DNA from 3 places in the Sulfobacillus sp. TH-112 genome. Region 3 is predicted to be linked to each of the others. Evidence: riboswitches for the same ligand, from Rfam matches in the RefSeq annotation. Region 3 holds a riboswitch; each other region holds the start of a gene.
The links. A riboswitch is a leader RNA that binds a small molecule or an ion and turns the genes downstream of it on or off. The one in region 3 is predicted to bind S-adenosylmethionine.
Positions count from the first base shown of each region.

Region 1: linked by a shared signal. The riboswitch ahead of ACOJWD_RS03490 (5-methyltetrahydropteroyltriglutamate--homocysteine S-methyltransferase) and the one ahead of ACOJWD_RS01225 (2,3-diketo-5-methylthiopentyl-1-phosphate enolase) in region 3 are both predicted to bind S-adenosylmethionine.
Region 2: linked by a shared signal. The riboswitch ahead of metK (methionine adenosyltransferase) and the one ahead of ACOJWD_RS01225 (2,3-diketo-5-methylthiopentyl-1-phosphate enolase) in region 3 are both predicted to bind S-adenosylmethionine.

Region 1 covers NZ_JBYCKN010000056.1:30-5,443, reverse strand. Annotated here, with positions in the region: gene ACOJWD_RS03515 (hypothetical protein) at 1-230, opposite strand, end outside; gene ACOJWD_RS03510 (hypothetical protein) at 346-888, opposite strand; gene ACOJWD_RS03505 (ABC transporter permease subunit) at 1,113-1,331, opposite strand; gene ACOJWD_RS03500 (hypothetical protein) at 1,391-1,987, opposite strand; gene ACOJWD_RS03495 (cupin domain-containing protein) at 2,142-2,543, shown strand; gene ACOJWD_RS03490 (5-methyltetrahydropteroyltriglutamate--homocysteine S-methyltransferase) at 2,767-3,882, opposite strand; SAM riboswitch class I at 4,045-4,144, opposite strand; partial or broken gene dapA (4-hydroxy-tetrahydrodipicolinate synthase) at 4,581-5,414, shown strand, end outside.
Region 2 covers NZ_JBYCKN010000101.1:4,719-10,132, forward strand. Annotated here, with positions in the region: gene ACOJWD_RS06510 (GGDEF domain-containing protein) at 1-507, opposite strand, end outside; gene ACOJWD_RS06515 (glycosyltransferase) at 658-1,089, opposite strand; gene metK (methionine adenosyltransferase) at 1,157-2,347, opposite strand; SAM riboswitch class I at 2,409-2,505, opposite strand; gene spoIIID (sporulation transcriptional regulator SpoIIID) at 2,651-2,908, opposite strand; gene ACOJWD_RS06530 (peptidoglycan DD-metalloendopeptidase family protein) at 3,009-3,599, opposite strand; gene ACOJWD_RS06535 (YwmB family TATA-box binding protein) at 3,673-4,374, opposite strand; gene atpC (ATP synthase F1 subunit epsilon) at 4,508-4,951, opposite strand; gene atpD (F0F1 ATP synthase subunit beta) at 4,970-5,414, opposite strand, start outside.
Region 3 covers NZ_JBYCKN010000019.1:1,492-6,905, reverse strand. Annotated here, with positions in the region: gene ACOJWD_RS01240 (NAD-dependent epimerase/dehydratase family protein) at 1-918, shown strand, start outside; gene ACOJWD_RS01235 (hypothetical protein) at 1,471-1,818, shown strand; gene ACOJWD_RS01230 (APC family permease) at 2,025-3,473, opposite strand; SAM riboswitch class I at 3,797-3,911, shown strand; gene ACOJWD_RS01225 (2,3-diketo-5-methylthiopentyl-1-phosphate enolase) at 3,964-5,088, shown strand; gene ACOJWD_RS01220 (MtnX-like HAD-IB family phosphatase) at 5,085-5,414, shown strand, end outside.

The DNA.
Region 1 (5,414 bases), on a different contig from region 3:
AGGTCGCCTGAAGAGTGCCACTCGTCGTCACTGCCCAATATCACAATCGGGTAGCCTTTCAGAGACTGTGCAAATGAAAGGAATTGGTGGGGGTTGGTGGGAATCCACCCATAGTAGATTAAAAACGGCGTCGCCGGCTTCACTACACGCTTTGGAACAGTCTTGGTAAATCCAGAAAGACTGAGAGTCAACAATAGGCCCCATAGCATGGCAATCCTCAGGCGTCTCACCGTCGTAGGCAGCTCCTTGTCACGATCACTGTCACTGTTACTACCTCCTATGCTAGCACGGAGTCATATATGGACTAAAATCCCAATCCCGATATTCCTCCAGATTGACATCGTTCTAGCTCGTGGATGGCGCCAATAAATGATTTGCGCTAGTAATGACTAGACCGCCAAGCATGACAAGGTAGAGGTACGGGAGGATTACGCACAGCGTCAAAGCCGCAGCCACAACGACGAGAAAGAGCGCCGCCTTGAGTGGCGCCACACGAAGCTCCTCGAAGGAATTTTTCACTGCGGTCCTAATGGACGAAGGCGAAAAAGAAAGGTGGGTCAAAACCATTAGTGTGAGGAGAGCGAGTACGCAATCGAGGAGCAGGAACGTGGTCTGGTCGATTCGTAATACAGCTAAGGGTAGTTGATTACGCATCAATTGGACATCCAACCAAGATAATAGAAGTGCCATAGATAGGGGCCATATTACCAATATGCTGCGGAAAAAGACGGTCTTAGAGGTGTGAAAATATTGGAAAAATGCGTCGCGAGCGGGCAGACGCTGAAGAACGAGTGCGCGATGAGCGGCAAATAGAGCGGCAAGATTTGCCGGGAGCGTGATGATGAGGAGAGAACCGGCCACCGCCGCGATGCTGAATCCCACAAACACTAGGACCCCAGTTCATAGGCTTAACAGGTGATCCAGGAAGGGAACCTCGCCGTGCGGTTCTCCGAGAGGCATCTTCATAGTTTCACCGACCCAGACACTGCACCCTGGACGAAGTAGCGTTGGACAAAGGCAAACACGACAATGAGTGGTGCGGCCACGATAAATATGCCCGCGGCTAAACGAGTCCAATCACTTTGGTAGCTTCCGTAAAACGCAAACAGGCCTCATGTGAGCGGAAAAAGTGATTGGCTAGAGAGGAAGACTACCGGTCCAATAAGGTCGTTCCAGACGGTCACAGTAGCGTAAATGCCTACCGTAGCCAGGGCTGGCTTCACTAACGGCAAAATAATGCGAAATATATATTGAGTGTAGCTTGCCCCGTCAATAGCAGCACTTTCATCTAATTCGACCGCAATAGTCTTAAAGTAACCGGTGAAAAACAAAAAGCCTACATCAATCGGGTCACCCCTGTCTTCGATGACATGATCTACTGTTCTTTTGGCTATCCAGAAGGATAGGGATGGGCGTGATTACGCCCACGGTTTGGAAGTCGGGGCACGCCATTTAAGAGCCATAAGTCGCGTCTCAGAGCTGGATTCCAGGAGGAGAACTGACGCCTTCGCCGTCCTTGCGCCAGCGGCGGAGTGGTCGCGATCAAGGCCTGGGCATGCATCACTAACGTCATCATTGAGGGCTTACGCATCTCGTTAAGGAGACCGTGATTGAGGAGAAGTTGTCTCATTTTCCACCAGTCATGACATATCGCCATAATTTGGGAACTGGCGGTTGCCCGGCCCTTCATTTCTGGCCACATGTAGGTTAGAGTAGTCCGTATCTGGAGCATGGTTTTGATATTGGCATCCACGATCCTCGGATTTGGTTCTTTTATGGAGCGTAGCGCATTGCTAAATGCCTCGCGATTGGCGTGGACAAGAAGATCCAACTGGGGATTATTTCGGTGTTTAGGGAGCGTGGTTGAGGGTGCAGTTTTCGCTAACACACGAGAGAGGTTCACTATCCGACTTGGATTTAATGTATAAAGAGGAAAGCTGAATCCTAACGATGTTGCTAAGATGATAAGGAAGTGGGTGCGGGTCATTATGCGCCTCCTCCGTGGATTAGTCTCACCATAGGGTTCGTCGTCATGGGCGATAATCTGTAGAGGATCAGAAAATGCATAAAACCTGATTGGGCCCCTCTATTACACGTGATAATATGAAGTGACTTACATATAGAAAGAGAGGGATAGTGCAATGGCAGCAGTGGAAAATATTCGGCAAGGAAAAAATTATACGGTGGGCGAATCTGGCCCGTTAGAGGGGTTGGACGGTAAGCTTTTCTTGGGTAAAGCGTTAGGGTTTACGGGGATGGAGATTTCATTGAATCGGTTTAGTCCTGGACAAGTGGTGCCGTTTCTCCATCAACATCGCCAGCATGAAGAGATGTACATCTTTATTCAAGGAGAAGGGCAATTTCAGGTGGATGGGGATGTCTTTGAGGTTCACCCCGGCACGGTGGTGAGAGTGTCTCCTGAAGGCAGCCGCGCTTGGCGAAATAATTCTACCCAAGATCTCTACTGTATCATCGTTCAGGCTAATCAAGATTCGCTTACGGACCAAGATGGGATTCGTGGCGAACATCTCATTTCTTGGTAACGGGAACGGCATTGGGAGAATAAGTTCTGACCCTTAAGGTCTAGGCACCAGAGTGTGACTAGGGTGAGGAGCGCTATTCTCGCGACAGTATCCAAGTATACTCTGGGGGCGCGTCGGTTGGGTGAAGTAGGTGAGATGGAATTTTCTGTGGAAATGAGTGCCACGAGTGTCCCGCAGGGGGGCTCGTGGCAGGATAGAGAAGAAATCAAAAAACGTGAGAGACTTAACTGTCTTCCCAGACCTCTCGGGCAATGGTAACGACATGTTCCAATTTGGCCCATTGTTCGTCTTCTGTCAGAGTATTACCCTCTTCGCTTGATGCAAACCCGCACTGTGGGCTTAAGCATAGACGGTCTTGGTCAATATAGTGCGACGCATCATCGATGCGCCGTCTAATGGTATCGCTGGACTCCAGTCTTCCCTCTTTCGAGGTAATGAGGCCCAAGACGATACGCAACGAAGGGCGGGTCGCAAATCGCAGCGGTTCGAAGCCTCCGGCGCGTTCCGTGTCATACTCTAAGAAAAAGCCATCAACGTCGACGCCACCAAATACACGCTCGGCAATGGGCTCATAGCCGCCTGACGCAATCCATGAGGACCGGAAGTTACCCCGGCAAATGTGCATTGTGATGGTCATATCGCGCGGCCGGTCTTGAAGAGCTTCATTTAGGGTCTTGGAATAAAGATCTTGTATCTGCTTCAAGTCCCATCCGCGGGTCTGGAGTTCGTCTCGCTGTTCGCTCGAACAAAAGTAGGCCCACGAGGTATCGTCAAGCTGAAGATATCGGCAACCGGCGTCATAAAACGCGGAAATCGCGTCTTTGTAGGCTATGGCAGTATCGTGAAAGAATTCTTCCAGATCAGGATACACAGCACTATTCATCTGGGCCCGAAAGTGCAACATGCTGGGACTGGGGATGGTGAATTTCGGCAGTAATCCGTTTGGCACGTGGTCCTTCAAATAGGTAAAGTGTGCCAACATGGGGTGACGATGGAACCGGACTTTATCCACGATGCGAATGCTATGAGCCTGAAGTTGATGTTGTCCTTGGAAGTGAATACCGTTATCGTTGGCCTCAAATGCTTCAACACCGGCGAGATGTTCTAAAAAGTCAAAGTGCCAATATCCACGACGAAATTCTCCATCGGTGACCGATTTGAGGCCCAACGCTGCTTGCTTTTCTATGATGCGAGCAATCTCCTCATTTTCGATGGCTTGAAGAACCGTGGGGTCGAGTGCCCCCAGTGCCAGTCGACGACGGGCTTCTTTGAGTCGGTCTGGGCGCAATAGACTGCCGACGTGATCTGCCCGAAACGGGCCTAATGGTGCTTGACTCATTGCAGTGTAACCTTCTTTCTTGCTTAAGTTCGACTCACTTATCGCATGAAGGTCTGGTGCAGAGGGGATTCGCTTTATCGAAGCGATTTATTTGTTGACATGAAATGAGCCCCTCTTATGGGGCCCCCTCAAGTCAAGTATCAGATGGTCCGAACCATCTGCCTCTCATCTTTCCCTTGCGGGAAGGAATTAGCACCATGCCAACTAACGGCCGGTTGCTGCAGCATCATAGGGCCATTCCCTCAGCTGCTCTTGATAAGGGCAAGTCTTGTAATCATTATGACATAACTTGTGGAAACGTCAATGCCATCGACACGGTTATTGATAAAGACATATCCCCCAGTCCGCTCGATTATGCGGAGCGGTCACGGGGCGACAAGAATCAACCATTAGCTACTAGCATTTAGGCAACAATGTTAGAATATAATATGAAATACGGAATATTATGATGACTTATTATTTGGGGGAGGAGCGTTTGGTTTCTTGTTCCCCGACTGACTAAGGTCTTGGTGGGCGGCGCCAAGGGGATGAAACCCTGCGTGAGATCGAGCAATCGCGCTATGGGGACTCAAGCCGCGAGGTACAGCAATATCGCTTGTTCGCTCCTGTTCGAATTGGTTTTGTTTAACCAGATAGTGATAGGTATCGATTCAACAAATAATGCCCAGCGACAGCCACAAAGTAAGGGGAGGGCCAGCATGAAAGCGATTGCCGAACGATTACGAGGGTCGATTGTACCCGTGGTCACGCCATTTACTGATGAAAACACGGTGGACTATGATGCCCTAGTCCGACAGATTAACTGGGTCATTTCTGAGGGAAGTCATGGAATCTCAGTGACGGGAACGACGGGGGAGCCGGCAGCACTGTCGATGAAAGAGCGAGAAGATATCTTTCGCGCTACCGTAAATACGGTGGCGGGGCGGGTTCCCGTGCTACTGGCTACGGGCAGTAGTAATTTGGAAGATACTTTGCGACTCACAGCCACGGCAGACATTTTAGGAGCAGATGCGGTATTGGTCATTGTTCCGTATTATAATCGGCCGTCTCAGGAAGGATTGTATCAGTTCTTCACCACGGTGGCCCGATCCACGGAACGTCCGCTAGTGATCTATAACATTCCCGGAAGAACGGCAACTAATATCGAGCCCGAGACCGTGAAACGCATTGTGACGCGGGCATCAAATGTCGTTGGCATTAAGGAATCAAATCGCGACTTTGAGCAGGTGACTCGGGTATTGCATCTGATGGGGTCCGATTTCTTGGTCTTTTCGGGAATTGAATCCCTGTGTTTCCCGATGCTGGCTCTAGGCGGAGCAGGGCACATTAGTGCGACGGCGAACATATTGCCGCGGGCGGTAGCGGATCTCTATGACTTGGCTGAGGCGGGAGAATGGCAGAAGGCCCGCGAATTGCACTACTACCTTTATCCCCTGAACGAGGCGCTGTTTTGGGAGACCAATCCAGGTCCATTGAAAGCAGCTCTAGGTCTCATGGGAAAGATGCGCCCGCCCTTACGGTTACCCCTGGCT
Region 2 (5,414 bases), on a different contig from region 3:
TAGAGCACTGCGAGTGAGAGTCGCCAAGGTAATATTGGCGTCTTTAATGAAGAAATACAGGTTCACAATCACATGATTGAGCACCAAAAATGCTAGAGCAAAAATAACTGACGCCAGTACGATATCGGACGAAAACAGCACAAACAAATGCGATGCCACAAAAAGCGACAGCAGCAAAAGCGACACGGTAGCAAAACTGGAGAGTCCGCGAAAGCGTCGGATCCAACTGGTCATGACGCCAATCACGACAACCCAAAAAGTGTCGGTTAATCCGCCCACAAGAAACACGGAAAAATAGCCAGCACTCGATAAGCTAATGCTGCCTTGGTCGAATTGTAACGGCCATGACTCAGACACGATAACAATGGCTGTTCCAATGATAAAAGTGCGCAGATGCGTTAGATGAAACCAACCATGCGGCATATGTGTCAGCCATAAAATGCCGTTAATAATGATGAGGAGCCATAAAAACTGGCGTGCCAACCGCGGATTGGGCTCACGCACCATCCCAGTCCCCTTTCATCCTTGCATGGGTTTGGTGGCTAGGAGAATCAAGAACATTGGACCCACTTTTCGGCACCTATCAGTTTCGTGACGACCGACAACTTTCCCTTCTTTCTGAGAGTATAAATTTTTGTGTCGATAGAGCGCGTCGGGTTATTGCAGGAGATGGTTTAAAGTGGCTATTAGCCGGTCGGGTTGAGGCTGGCGAGCCAAATCAACCCAAACAACCAAAGGATAGCGGCACGATGTCATGAGATCCTGGACCGGAATATTCCGATCGGCAACGGTGAAGAATGGATGCTGCCGGGACAGCAAGTCCAACATGTCATGGGTTCTGTCATTCGAGCCATCGTCGGTAAACACGACTTCAAATTTTCGCCGACTCCATTCGCGCTGATTGAAAAGGCCAATCAGTTCACGGACAATGTGTTCAATCCGATACTCCTGATTGGCCGCGCGCACCACCACGCTGACCGCGGGGGCGTTCTCGCGATACGTTCCCATGATGCGATCATACGCCCATTCCAGTAACACCACGATGCCATATAGAGATAACGCTAATCCCAGTGCTCCCCACCAGGTCATCGTCCTCGCCTCCCTGTCCGATATATACGCAAGGTATGCGAGAACATGCCCAAAGTGTGTCTTAGAGCTAAATCAACTTTGCCTCTTGACGCAATTGCTCAACGCGATTAAGTGCCTCCCAGGGGAGCGCCACATCTGTTCGACCGAAATGTCCGTAGGCCGCAGTTTGCAAATAAATCGGCCGCAACAAATCTAATTCCTCAATAATGGCCAGCGGCCGCAAGTCAAACACGCGTCGCACCACCGCGGCCAATTGGTCGTCAGCCAGCGTACCGGTACCAAATGAATCCACCATGACGGAGATGGGGCGCGCCACCCCGATGGCATAGGCAATCTGAATTTCCGCTCTGTCCGCGAGTCCGGCTGCGACAAGATTTTTCGCGACCCATCGCGCCGCATAGGACGCCGAACGGTCCACTTTAGTCGGGTCCTTGCCAGAAAAGGCGCCTCCGCCGTGTCTAGAATACCCTCCGTAGGTATCAACAATAATTTTTCGACCTGTAAGCCCCGAGTCGCCATGTGGTCCCCCAATCACAAAGCGTCCGGTAGGATTCACTAGGATTCGGGTCTCTGGCGTGAGCCACTCTTTGCCTAATGTGGGCACCAACACGGCTTCAATAATCCCATCGCGAAGCTCTTCCGTAGCCACCTCCGCATTATGCTGAGTCGAAACTAACACGGTATCCAGGGCAACCGGCTGATGATCCTCATAACGTACGGTCACTTGCGTCTTACCATCGGGCCACAAAAATGGGAGCGTTCCGTCGCGACGTACCGTCGCCAAGCGATGCGATAGTTGATGGGCTAGTGAGATGGGTAGAGGCATCAACTCAGGCGTCTCACGACAGGCATAACCAAAGACCATGCCTTGGTCACCTGCCCCAATTTGCTCACGAGGATCGATATCCCCGTTACGGGCTTCCAGTGCCTGATCCACCCCTTGTGCAATATCGGACGACTGTTCGTCAATGGAGGTCAACACCGCCACAGTGTCGGCATCAAACCCCATCTTCGCTCGCGTATAGCCTATCGAGCGGATGGTTTCGCGAACCACCTTAGGGATATCTACGTAACAGGTCGTAGAAATTTCGCCTACCACCAACGCAAGACCGGTGGTGACCACGGTCTCAGCCGCTACCCGCGCCGACTTATCATGCTCTAAAATGTTATCCAAAATCGCATCTGAGATTTGATCTGCCACTTTGTCTGGATGGCCCTCCGTCACGGACTCCGACGTGAATAGGTAGTTTTGTCCCAATAATGAACCTCCTCATAAAAAAATCCCCTTCATCTACATGAGAAGAGGGCATTCTCTAATTCTCTCATCCCTCCGGTCGTCCGGTCGGGCTTGGCACCTGGGCGTCGCCTGGTTGCCGGGTTTCATCGGGCCTGTCCCTCCACCACTCTTGATAAGAGAATGTCCTGAAATTGTCGAGTGCATTATAAAATAAAGGAGGGGATGCTGTCAAACGGCGCTCTCAGCACGTGTCAAAGGGTGCGGGTCGGGGGCCACGAGAACGCCCCCGACGGATGGTTCGCTGCCTACAGCGTGAGGTGGTGACTAGACTGGGTGGTTGGTGCGGAATTTTTGACGAGTGGCTTCTCCGCCGCGAAGATGCCGTTCTGCCTTATTCACTTCAAGCACCTTTTTTACCTCATTTGCCAAATGCGCATTGACTTTGGGCAGTCGTTCGGTCACATCCTTATGCACAGTACTTTTGGAGACGCCGAATACCTTGGCGGTATCCCGAACGGTTGCCCCGCTCTTGAGAATATAGTTGCCAATATCCATTACTCGTTGCCAGATGTGGTCTTTCACCTCTCCGGCCCCTTTCTCCCCCCGACGTCGGGTAGAGTATATGGCCCAAAAAAAAATAAATGCCAGGGCTCAGGCCCTGGCATTACTTGGCTCTCTTTCCTTAAGAGGAGGGGTGAAGGTAGTTCATGGGATTGGTGGCGGCGGCATCATGATAGACCTGAAAATCCACGTGCGCTGCCGAGTCCCGGCTATACAGGCTCGGGCCGCCCACCGTACCTATGGCTTGTCCCTGATGTACACTGTCCCCCACGCGTACCCTGGCTTCTCCTAGATGCCCATACACGGTTTCAAAGCCATCCCCATCATTGATCGTGACCGCGAGTCCCATATGTGGCTCCTTAGTTACCTGCGTCACGGCACCCGCCCAAGCCGCATTAACGGCGTTCCCCTTGCTCGCTGCGATCGTGAGGCCGGGGTTGTAATACCACTCGTTCAAAGCCCCTGAATACTGCCATCCAAAGTCGTTGGCAATCTTTCCCGTCACCGGCATCATGAGTGGAGCCGAGGTGGGACCACCGGCGAGAGGAGAAGAAGTCCGAGTTGTGGGCGTAGCCGACTTCGATGGTTTGGTGACTTTTGCCGTAACGGCCAGTGGATGATGTTGTCTAACCACCACAACGGCCACTCCGGCAACCACGACCAGACCGACCAGTGCACCTAGTCCCATAAGGGTTGTCCGACGTTTTGCCATGTTATTCCCGCTTCCTCTGCGAAATTACCCCATTGGGGCTATTTCCAGTTTGCCCAGATTTTGGTAATTCAAACTAATAGGTCACGGTAATAAGCGGGCTTCCCACGTATACCTCCGTTTTATGCATAAAAGGGTTGTAACTGGTCGCGATTTGAATATTCAATGGATGTCCTTGAAGCTCATCATGTTGGACAATGAATGGGGATCTCCCCGCATCGGAAATATATCCGGGAGCCCGAATGCCATTTTCAGTAGTGGCCCCCACACGTTCGAGGGCGGTATTAATCAGTCGTTGTTGCGCCAAAGGAGAAAGGTGTTGGCTTATCGTACCTTCGAGGTTGACGTCGGTATGCACCGTTCCATGAGAAGCGAGCAGATGGTTGAACAAGGTTTCGGTCGACGATAGGCCGGCAAAACCCTCCGGGGACGTTCGGTCAATGACCAGATAGATATCCCCCGTCGAGAGCCGCTCGACAATCACGTTGGTGGTAATGCCCGCGACAGTAAAAGTCTCTTTCGCCTTAATATAGCCAACCCCAATCGTATTCCTGACCGCCGCAGTCATTTTCAGCGCATCGCCCACCTTAGCGGCCGTGGCGTCCAAACTATCTGGAATAGGCCCGCTCAGTTCGACCCAATCATTGATACTGTATCCGGTCGCATGGGCGCCGGTCGCATGAAATGCCGACATCAAGGGCGCCCTCGCCGATGCTTCCGCTCTCGCCCCCACCAAGACCACTCCGGCAATTCCGATAATCCACCAAATATTCCGCATTGCAATAACCTCCGTAGAACTATGGTTACGTACTACCAAATTGTTCCACGCAAGATACCGGTTCATACACAGATGAAAGAAAGAGCCTCATAATGAGGCCCTTCTGGTGTGCATCTGTAGCAATCAATGACCCCTAGTGGGTGGTTGTCGATGTGCCTTGTCCAAGATCACGCCCGGTGGCCTTGAGTCGATTTTCGGCTCGCGCCAGTGCTCGTTGAGCTCGAGCCAGATCGACCGCCGATTGTCCGGCCCCGGTATTGAGATATTCTGCGGCGCGCTGGCGGGCACGTTCCGCCCGTGCTACGTCAATCTCTGAGGCGCGCTCAGCAGAATCCGCTAAGATGATGGTCTCACTGTCTTGAACTTCCAAGAATCCTCCCCCGATCACAATGTCCTCGGTGCGACCGTCATCGTGATATGCCACCATGATGTGGGGAACCAGTGGAGTGATGATCTGCATATGATGGGCTAGAATCCCGATTTCCCCTTCAGTGGATCTGACGATAATTTCGACTACATCCTCATCGTAGACCACGCGTTCGGGAGTTACCACGCGAAATCGATAGGCGGTGGCCATATAATCCCCCCGTTCGTCTTATAAGGTCTTGGCCTTCGCCAGTACCTCATCCATCGATCCAACCATGTAAAAGGCTAGCTCCGGCAATTCATCATGCTTACCTTCAAGGATTTCCTTGAACCCGCGCACCGTTTCCTGAATGGGGACATATTTCCCAGGGGATCCAGTAAACTGCTCGGCAACAAACATTGGCTGCGACAGAAAGCGCTCAATCTTACGAGCCCGGGACACCGTTAACTTATCCTCGTCGGATAGTTCATCCATCCCTAAGATGGCAATGATATCCTGTAAGTCTTTGTAGCGTTGCAATACCTGTTGTACACCGCGGGCTACCTGATAGTGCTCTTCACCCACAATTTGCGGATCCAGAATACGTGATGTGGATGTTAGGGGATCCACTGCAGGAAAAATTCCTTTATCAGAAATGCGACGTTCCAGGTTGGTTGTCGCGTCTAAGTGCGCA
Region 3 (5,414 bases):
GACCTGACGCTATTCAACCGCGGAAAAACCGATCCGGGAGCTTTCCCGAATGTGAAGCAAATTCACGGTGACCGCGCCGAAGACATAGTGCTTCTTTTGGGCCACCAGTGGGATGCGGTCATTGACACCAGCGGCTATCTCCCCCGGGTGGTGCGACAATCCGTTGAGCAGCTCGCTCCCTACGTGTCCCGCTACCTCTTTGTCTCCAGCATTTCCGTGTATCGTGACTTCCACCAAGTTCAGATGACGGAGGATTCGCCCGTCGACCGGTTGAAAAATCCAGACGACGAAGACATTTTTCAGTCCTACGGTCCCCTAAAGGCTCTCTGTGAAGAGGAAGTGCGTCAAGGGTTTGGCCAACGGGCGCTCATCGTCCGGCCAGGACTCATCGTAGGGCCTCATGACCCAACCGACAGATTCACCTACTGGGTGCGACGGTTTGCCAGCGGGCAAGCTGTTGTGGTGCCGCGACCGGATGATCGGCCCGTCCAATTTATCGACGCACGAGACCTTGCGGCGTGGATGCTGCAGCTGTTAGAGCGGTCCGCATCCGGCACCTTCCAGGCCACCGGCCCCATAGAGCCGCTCACGATGGGCGCGTTAATCGCCGCCTTTCGCGAAGCGCTACCCGACGCCGGCAAGCCTGTGTGGATACCGGAGCCCTTTCTTCGCGAACACCATATTGCGGAATGGACCGACCTCCCCTTGTGGATCTCTGAACGGATGGGCTGGCCCGGGTTTCTCGCAGTCAATATCGACCGGGCTCGCGACGCCGGCCTGAGTCTTCGCCCGGTAACGGAAACAATCCATGACACGTGGCAATGGGATCAATCCCGTGGCGCACCTCACCTAACCGCTGGCCTAGATGACGAGCGGCATAACGCGCTTCTCGCCGCTTGGCGCCAGAAAGGAGGATGACGGCCCTCTTTGACACTCACTGCGGGGGTTCGCGCAGCCGACCGAGGTTCTCGATAATCTTACTAACGCCTAGCAACCTGCCCTCTCCCACGGGACCAAAAGTTTCGAAACGCTCGAAGACGCTAACCTCTAAGAGCATCATATGCATGATTTGACAAGCCTCAAGGCGTCCTAACCGCTCGAACCCTCATCATCGAAAAGTGGCGTTCGCCTCAGGCGTTGCATAGGCACAAAGAGCCGTCCCATCCCAAGCCGATTAAGCTAGGGAATTCCCAACAATGGACTGCAATGTGATTCGACTTAAAGACGACGCCGAGACGAGCGGACCTCGCCAGGTCTCCATTCGCCAACCGCCATTAATTAACGCTATCCTGCATAAATTGGAGCCGAGATGACGAAGATTTGGCTATACTGGCTCATGTAGAGCGCATGCTGAAGCTGTCATGCATGGCGGCTAGCCGTCATGCAATGCGCATGTGCTGTTTGCAAAATCCGCAATGTAAACCACCATTGTCATGAGAGGACATCAGAAATATCAAGGAGAGCGATCCTATGGCGGAACTGATAAGAGATGGCGACACATTGGTTCTAAAACTAACGACGATAGAAAAGGCCGAAGGGGTGCATGGCGATATCCGGGTCCCGGTATCCGCTGTGCAACACATCACGGTTCTGGACGATGTCATCCATGCCGTGCATGGAATCAAAATGCCCGGATCGCGCCTTCCCGGGGTATTTGCCATGGGTACCTTTATGTCAGGATCGGAGACCATATTTGCCATCGTGCACCATCAGACCAAACGCGGTATCAAAGTGACCCTCACCGGCGAGCATTATGATGCACTGATCATCGGAACCGACAGTCCCGAAAAGGTGATTGCCGCACTGCATATCTCATGACAGATAGGGATAATGCACCAGAATTTCCGAGGTATGACGGGTTATCATGACCGTCTGTTCTCACACGTATCGGTGATATTCATGATGACGTCAAACGACCCCGGGGGACGGTGCCGGTATTTAGAATCATCGACCTAGCGCTGCAAGACTTATGAAATGGATAAAGGCGGACGCTTACCACCATCCGCCTTTATCCCGGCCTTTTCTTACACCCCGACAGGAGCGTCCTCTTCATAGATGCCCAAGTGATGTCCTTTGTCCGCATCCAAGTTGCGCGTGGCTCTCACAGCGTAGAGAATCGCCGGAATCGTGACAACCGCCCAGAACACGCCTGCCCATGCCAGAGGAAATACAAATGGCAATAGCGATTCATAAAGGACAAACCAGAATAGCCCCATGGCCAATACGGGAAGGGCGAGGTGAAACAAGACCTGACCCAGGTTGCGTTCACCGTGCGAAATGCGCATAAGAGAGATGTTCATTAACGTATGCGCGCTGACGAGCCCGAACAGGACAGCGGTGGTCAAGACATTAAAGGCTTGAACCGGTCCCAACCAAAAACCGAATCCGAGAGCAATGAATAGGGCAACCACGGCCAGAAATGTCACGCTGTTAATGGGCGCACGGCGACCATTGACGTGCGCAAAGCTGGTCTGCAACAGCTTGTCACGCCCCACCGCATAGAGAACCCGGGCCGAACTCGTCAACAACGCAAGATCGTCCATCAGTGCACTATTGATGGCCAAGGTCACCAACGCAATGGCGCCAACGGGTCCGAAATAGTGCAGATAGACCGTGACACCCGGGGCATTAGCGCTCGCAAAGGCGCCCATATTGGCCTGGCCCCAACCCACTGTGAGTGCATACGCTGCCAATGTTAAGGCAGCGCCCACTAAAGTGAGAGAAACAATCGCGGCCTTACCGATCACCCGCCCCTTTTGTGTTTGAATACCCTTCGCTTTGCTTTCTTCCCCCAAGGGAGCATGACTGCCGACACCAATAAAACTGGTAATGGCAAAGATCATGCCCATGGCCACTCCCTTGACGCCAACAGAAGCCATATCGAACGGGTGTAATGGTTGAATGATATGCGTACGGCCAATGATGATCATGGAGGTCACGATAAGAAAGGCAATTTCAATACCGCTAGTCACGACCAATGTTTTCACCGTCGGGCGAATACCTAATACGGTGAGCAACCATGGCACGCCAATGAAGAAAGCGATACCGATGATCCAAAACCAACTAGGAAGGTTAATCCCGACCATATGCGCCAAACCCGGCAAAAAGACTCCAGCCACATAGACTGGCACACCGGCGACGCTCACCACCTGATAGAAAATCACCATGATAGCCGTGATGAGGGCGGCTGTAGGACCAAGTCCCGAGGACACATAGGCATAATATCCGCCCGCAGAGTTACGATGCTTAGATAAGTGGTAAATCGTATTCACTTCGATGAACATTAACGCAAAAGCTAAGAGATAGGATAAGGGAAGCGCGACGAGTGCAAACGCCGCCCCCGCAGTCATGAAGGCTACCACATCACAAGTCGGAGCCATACCGGCTAAGCTTTGGCTCACCAACCCAAAGAAGCTCACAACATTAGGTTCGAGACGACCATCACTCGGTCTCTTTTCCATCGCCGATGCCATTTTTCGATCCTCCTTAAACACCAATTTTATGCATATGCAACTTTATTGCATTTGATAATAAATTATCATGGCCATAGCATTCCGTCAATAGCGTTCCACGATCTCTCTCTGATAGATTTTCACAAGATTTAAAGATCATTGGGAAAAGTCCTCATCGCGCCTACTTCTCGTCTCGCAAAACGGTCGCAGAGCCCGGCCATATGTTATCTCTGACCGCCCACTTTCCCGATGCCCTCATCCCTTGCACTTCTTTTCCCTGCTTGCACCTATTGACACCCTGCTTGAGCGGGCGTATTGTACTTTTCAACTATATATTGCATGAACTCTTATCTAGACAGGTAGAGGGATCGGCCCGATGACACCTGGGCAACCGGTTCTCCCTTGGGGAGAATGCGGTGCCAATTCCGACGGTAGATGTATGGTACCGACAGATGAGAGAGCGCCTTTTATTGTCGGCCTCTTTCGTCTTTGATGAAAGGAGCCGTTTTTGTTGGAGTATATTACAGCCACCTATAGAGTGCCCTGGACGACCAGTATTGCTGAAAAAGCGGACGCCATCGCGGTTGGTATGACCGTAGGGTCTTGGACCGATCTCCCCGCCACCCGGCAACCCCATCTGAGCCAATATCTCGGCGAGGTGGGTGCTATTACCCGCGAAGGAACTGTCGGCTTCTTTGAAATTCGTTATCCCGTTGTCAACGTGCGCCCCTCCATCGCATCCCTCTTAACCGTCGTCTTTGGCAAATTGTCGCTCGACGGCCTAATTCAACTTTACCGACTCGATCTCCCCAGGAGTTATCAACGTGCGTTCCCTGGCCCGACCTACGGAATTCCCGGATTGCGCGCATACCTCAATGTCCCTCAGCGGCCCTTGGTGATGTCCATTTTCAAAAGCGAAAACGGGCGATCACTCAAAGAATTTCAGTCGGCGTTTCAGGAACAGATTGACGGTGGTGTGGATTTAGTGAAAGATGATGAGATCTATATGGCCGATGGCGATGCTCCCCTCCTTGATCGCATTCGCCTGGCCCATGATCTCCTCGCAGAACGTGAAGAACGCACAGGCAAGAAGGGGCTTTATGCGGTCAATCTGAGCGGCACTCCCCGGCAAATTATGGAGGATGCTCGCCGGGCCGTAAACGCGGGTGCCAGCGCATTTCTTATCTCGGCATATACGTTGGGTCTCGATGTTCTGAGCGACCTCAAACAGGAAGGTATTCGCGTACCGCTCATTGTACATCCCGCCTTTTCCGGCGGACAAATTGGCAATCCAAATATCGGTATTCATCCGGCCATTCTCCTAGGACTCTTGCCCCGGCTGGCCGGTGCCGACATCGTCCTCTATCCATCGCCCTACGGAAGCGTCGCCATGCCGAAAGAAAACGCCATATCGGTGGCGGATGCGCTGCGACGTGATGGAGAATTTCCCGCGGTCTTACCCGGACCTTCCGCGGGGATCCATGTAGGGATCTTAGCGGACCTATTTCGCGACTTTGGTGCAGACATTGTGATTAATGCCGGAGGAGCCATTCATGGTCACCCCAGTGGCACCACCGTAGGTGCCCAAATTTTAGTGGATGCTGCAGAACGCTATCCCGAGGTGGTTCTCTCATGAGTATTCCGTTTGTGGTGGTATCAGACTTTGATGGGACGATTACCCAAAAAGACTTGGTGGTAGCGCTCACTACCCATGTCGCACCAAAAAATCAACAACTCATCACCGCCATTCAACGTCGTGACGTCTCATTGCGCACTGGACTGGCCGAACTGTTCTCCACCCTCCCGAGTGACGGGAAGCGTGAATACGAAAGCTACTTACACGATACTGCACGCATCCGCCCCGGTTATTATCAATTCGAGAAGGTGCTTAAGGCCGCGAGCATCCCCTTTTACATTGTCTCTAACGGTCTCGATTTCATGTTAGATGCGGTTCTCCTTGAC